2 regions of the Bradyrhizobium sp. BLXBL-03 genome follow, and region 1 is predicted to be linked to the other one. Evidence: riboswitches for the same ligand, from Rfam matches in the RefSeq annotation. Region 1 holds a riboswitch; the other holds the start of a gene.

Evidence for each region. Region 1 has a riboswitch for cobalamin ahead of ACNJX9_RS26470 (TonB-dependent receptor). Riboswitches for the same ligand answer to the same signal wherever they lie in the genome.
Region 2: another riboswitch for cobalamin. It lies ahead of metE (5-methyltetrahydropteroyltriglutamate--homocysteine S-methyltransferase); the one in region 1 lies ahead of ACNJX9_RS26470 (TonB-dependent receptor).

Annotation. Positions count from the first base shown of each region.
Region 1 covers NZ_CP182470.1:5,487,589-5,489,977, forward strand. Annotated here, with positions in the region: gene ACNJX9_RS26470 (TonB-dependent receptor) at 1-1,200, opposite strand, end outside; cobalamin riboswitch at 1,317-1,534, opposite strand; gene ACNJX9_RS26475 (histidine phosphatase family protein) at 1,607-2,179, shown strand; gene cobT (nicotinate-nucleotide--dimethylbenzimidazole phosphoribosyltransferase) at 2,267-2,389, opposite strand, start outside.
Region 2 covers NZ_CP182470.1:6,945,863-6,948,251, reverse strand. Annotated here, with positions in the region: gene metE (5-methyltetrahydropteroyltriglutamate--homocysteine S-methyltransferase) at 1-1,080, opposite strand, end outside; cobalamin riboswitch at 1,187-1,411, opposite strand; gene ACNJX9_RS33125 (TauD/TfdA dioxygenase family protein) at 2,139-2,389, shown strand, end outside.

The sequences.
Region 1 (2,389 bases):
GTTGAACGCCTCAACCTCGTTGTTGAGCCAGGAGCGCTCCGCGCCGTAGGCATAGGCCTGACTCTTCAAGGTGAGGTCGGGCGCGAGCCCCAGCTCGAAGCCGCCGCGGAGCCACACCTCCTGAGCCACGTTGCGGTTGTCGAGAACGTTGTAGTTGGTGTTGAAGGTGCGATCGTCGATGGTCACAGGGCCAAGATTGGTCCCGTTGAAGTTCGAGATATAAGTGCCCGAGACGATGCCTGCCGTCGCGTGCGAGCCGCTGAAGGCCACGGGCACCAGGGGCGCGCCCCAATAGGCCCGTCCGCGATCCTCGCGATATTCGATCGCGCCCCAAACCTTGAGGCTGTCCGAGATGCGGTAATTGAGCTGGCCAGACACATCGAACGTCCTGGTGCTGGTATCGTCGGCAAAGCCGTTAAGCGTGGAGCGGCTCAAGTCGAAACGGTAGTCCAGCCCCTGCACATTGGTGCTGCCGCCCGAGCCGTAATGCGCGCGGAAAGAGTTCAACGAGTCCCAGGAGAAGTCCGCTTCGTTCCGGATCGGCCCCGTGTGCGGCTGCTTGGTAACGAAATTGATCGCGCCGCCGGCGGCGCCCTCGCCCGAGATCAGCGAGGCCGGGCCTTTGAGGATTTCCACGGCTTCGAGATTGGCGGTGTCCATGATCCGCGAGGTCATGTTCTGCGGGCCGATCTTGATGCCGTTGTAGAGCGTGTTGATCTGGCTGTTGGTGAAGCCGCGCATCGAGAAGGCTGAAGGCTCGGCGGGATTGTCGCCGGCGGTGACGCCAACCGCGCCTTGCGCGACATCGGAGACGGTGCGGTAGCCCTGCTCGCGCATGGTCTCGGCGGAGATGACTTCGACCGTTGCGGGTGTCTGTCGCACCGTCAGGCCGAGGCGCGAGGCGCTTTCGGCAACCGCATTGCTGTTGAGCGGCGTCGGCGCCGCATTGTTCGTCACGACCGGTCTTGGCGCGACCTCCGCCGCGGCCGGCTTGCGCGCTGTCGCGCGGCGGGCGCCTGCCGCGTCCCGGGCGGCCGGCTTGACCCGCTTGCGGGATTGCGGGGGCGACACCTCCACAGCCGGCAGCGTCTCGCGGGCCTGCTGCGCCAAAGCGGCGGACATATCGACAACTGCAAGAGATGTCAGAGCGGCAGACGCCAGCAAAATGCGGCGTGGTCGTACAATACGGCTGGTAAACACGGTCCTGGACCTCGGAGTGACGTCAGTGGCACGTCACCGCGAACCAAGGTCCCATCATCAGGCACTAAGCCTTCCGATGAAGCCTGATGTCTGTACTCCCCGACCGACATCTTCGCGTGTGACCACGGCTGACGGCAGGTCTCCTGGCTCGCGGGTCGTGACCGCTTCGTCGCCTTCCCGGGACCGAGGGCCCAGTGGCTTTAAAGACGAAGGATTCACCGCTTACAGTTGCGGGGGCAGCTACGGCATTGGGGACGATGTCCTTACGACACTGTCCCCGCACCGCATTCCCTTTTCATCCCCTCTCGGGGAAACCGTCGCCAGCATCTAGGATTACGACCAAGACGGAGTCAATGTGCAAGACGCGGCGATATTGCCACAGCCACCAACTTCCCCGGAGATTGACATGGAAGGCGCGACCTTCCTCTGGCTGATCCGACATGCGCCCGTCGACGGCGTCAAAGGGACGATCCACGCGGCCGATGCAGCGGCGGACCTGACCGATCGCGCGCAACTGGAGGTGCTGCGGTCGCGCTTGCCACACGATGCTGCGAGCTATGCCAGCCCTGCGCGGCGCACGATCGAGACGGCGCGCGCGCTGGGGCTCGAACCAGAACTGGTCCACGAGTTTGGCGAGCAGGACTTCGGCGACTGGACCGGCCGGCGGCACGACGAGCTCGCCAGCAGCGGTGGCGAGGCCTATGCGCAGTTCTGGAACGACCCTGCGCATCAGAGACCACCGGGCGGTGAAAGCTTTGAAGATCAGGTCGCCCGCGTCCGGCTGGGCCTCGCGCGGGTCGGCGCGGGTCCGGCGGCGCTGATTGTGCATTCCGGCACGATCCGCGCCGCGCTGTGCATCGCGCTCGACCTGACGCCGGATGCCGCCTTGCGCTTCGTGATCGATCCGCTGTCGCTGACCCGGATCGACCGGCTCGCGACCGGCTGGCGGGTCGTGTCGGTCAACCAGCGGGTCAGTTAAAGCATGATCCGGAAAAGTGCAAAGCGGTTTTCCGAAGAGATCATGCTCAAACAACAACCCGAAGCGCGATGACGATTCATTCTAATCTCATCGCGCTTTAGGCCTGTCGGGCACGTTGGCCTGCGCGAAGGTCGCCATGTCATTGTGGAGCGCGCAGGCCGATCGCACCAGCGGCAGCGCGATCGCGGCGCCAGAACCTTCGCCGAGCCT
Region 2 (2,389 bases), 1.5 Mb from region 1:
CCGATCGAGATCGGTTTCGAGCGCAAGGTCGATTGGCACATGCAAAAGCGAGCAGGAAGGCGCGAGCTGCACGCGCTCCTTGCCGAACTTTGCAATGACGGGCTTGTACTGCTCAAGCAGTGCCGACAGGTTGGAACGCCATACGTTGCGGCCGTCGATGACGCCGAGTGAAATTACGAGATCCGCGCGGGCGCCGTATTCAATCTGCCTCAATTGCTCCGGAGCGCGAACAAGATCGACGTGCAGTCCGGCCAACGGCAGCTTCAGAGCGGTCGCCAAATTGTCGCCGATTGCTCCGAAGTAAGTTGCAAGCATGACCTTGATGCCAGGCACCTCCTCGGCGAGACGCCCGTAGGCGCGCTGGAGTCCATTCCGCGTGGTTTCGTCCAGATCAAGCACCAGATAGGGCTCATCAAGCTGGACCCACTCGGCTCCACGTTTCGCCAGTTCTTTAAGAACTTCGACATAGACGGGCACGAGGCTATCGAGCAGCGAAATCGGATCAAACGCTGGATCGACGCTCTTGCCTAGTTTCAAGAAGGTGACTGGTCCCACCAAGACAGGACGCGTCTGATAGCCGAGGGCTTTCGCCTCCTCATATTCCTCGATCGGCTTGCGGGAAGAGAGCTTGAAGGTCTGTCCTTTATGGAATTCTGGTACCATGTAGTGGTAATTGGTATCGAACCACTTAGTCATCTCCTGCGCAGAGGCGCCAAGGCCTTGACCGGTGTGAGCCCAGCTCGCCTCTCGGTCCTGGTCTTGCGAGCCCCGCGCCATGGTGAAATAGGTCTTCAGCGAGACGGGACCACTCTCCCAGCCATACGCCTCAGGAATGGCGCCGACCGTGACGCTCGTGTCGAGAATCTGGTCATACAGTGAAAAGTCATTAGACGGGATGATAGTGACGCCCAACAGATTCTGACGTGCCCAATTGGCGACACGAAGACCGGCTGCAGCTTCAAGGAGCTGCTGATCGCTGATCTTGCCAGCCCAGTAGCCTTCGAGCGCCAGCTTGAGCTCACGGCGTGGCCCAATACGCGGCATGCCGAGGGTCGCGACAGGAAGTGAGAGAAGAGACATAGCTTTATCCCCATTGTGTGGGGGCAAAGGCCATGGCGGAACGCAGGCAGGAAGGCCGCCAAAGCGAGGCCTGCTGCTAGGCGTACCACCGGACACCCCGCCCGTGGACGATTATGTTGTCGGGGCAGGTCTCCTGGCTCGCGGGTCATCGCCTGCATCCGGCCTTCCCGAAGCGTTTGCTTCAGTGACGCGTTTGGATACGGGCTCGCCGCTTACAGTTGCGGGGGCAGCGCCGGCATTGCTTTGATCCTGAACGAATCGAAAGCGCACCGGCTTCCCTCTTAGCTCCAGATCAAGCTAGATCTAGAGAACCTCGACGCCTGCGATTATCTGCAACGCAAGCGGTTCGTCAACCCGGAGATGCCAATAGACGCGTCGAGCTCCCCGGAGCAATCGTAGTATCAGGCTCGGGGCGCTTGCATGTGATCGACGAGGTTGGCCGTAATACCAACGCTTGCAATCGCGCTGTTGTTGGTCACACGACGCTCGTATCGGCTAGTGATTATCGAGTAGCCCGGGCCTGGGAAACGCCGCTGCTGTGAAACCACGCCACACAAAACGCACAACTCGACAAAGGGTTAAGAACCTTGACCAGCGTTTCCTTATCGCCGACCTTTTCTAGACATTGCGCATGGAGAGCAATGGAGTGCTTTTTGGGTAGTTCCGCTTCGGTGTCACCGCTGCGACTCTTTAGCGCGGCAATCTGGATCGCTTAGACCGCCCCTCTAAGTCGATCACAAAGCCGCTCTCATTGCCTTTTTCAAATTCACTCGGTAGTGGACGAAATATCAATCACTCAGCGAACTGCGGAGCTCTCGCCTCGGTCAACTACCAATGCTGGCAATTGATCGAACTGACGTAATGGTCAATTTTAAATCAAGACCTTCGCGAACGCCGAACTAACCTACCCGAGATCGCGTGAAGAGCTCAAGCAAGGGCTCGCCGCTGCATCACGGGCTATGAAGGATCCCGCCATGCAGCCCCATTTGGCGTTCGTCGCTCTTTCGAGTTGAATAATGTGATCCCGTGGCAACCGCAAAATTGGAGGCGCCGGAGCCATGACTGCAACGGTCTTGTCGAACAATGTCATTCCTTGCGCGGATATCATCAAACGGGCAGCGCGCATCGGTGCGGAAATCCGAAATATTAAGCTGTCGGGCGATTTGCCGGAGCAGACGATCGCCTCGATCAATGAGCTATTGTTGGAGCACAAGGTTATCTTCTTTCGCCAACAGGAGCACCTTGATGATGCGGAGCAGGAGCGCTTTGCCGTTCGTTTCGGAAAGCTGGCACGTCATCCGACGCTCGG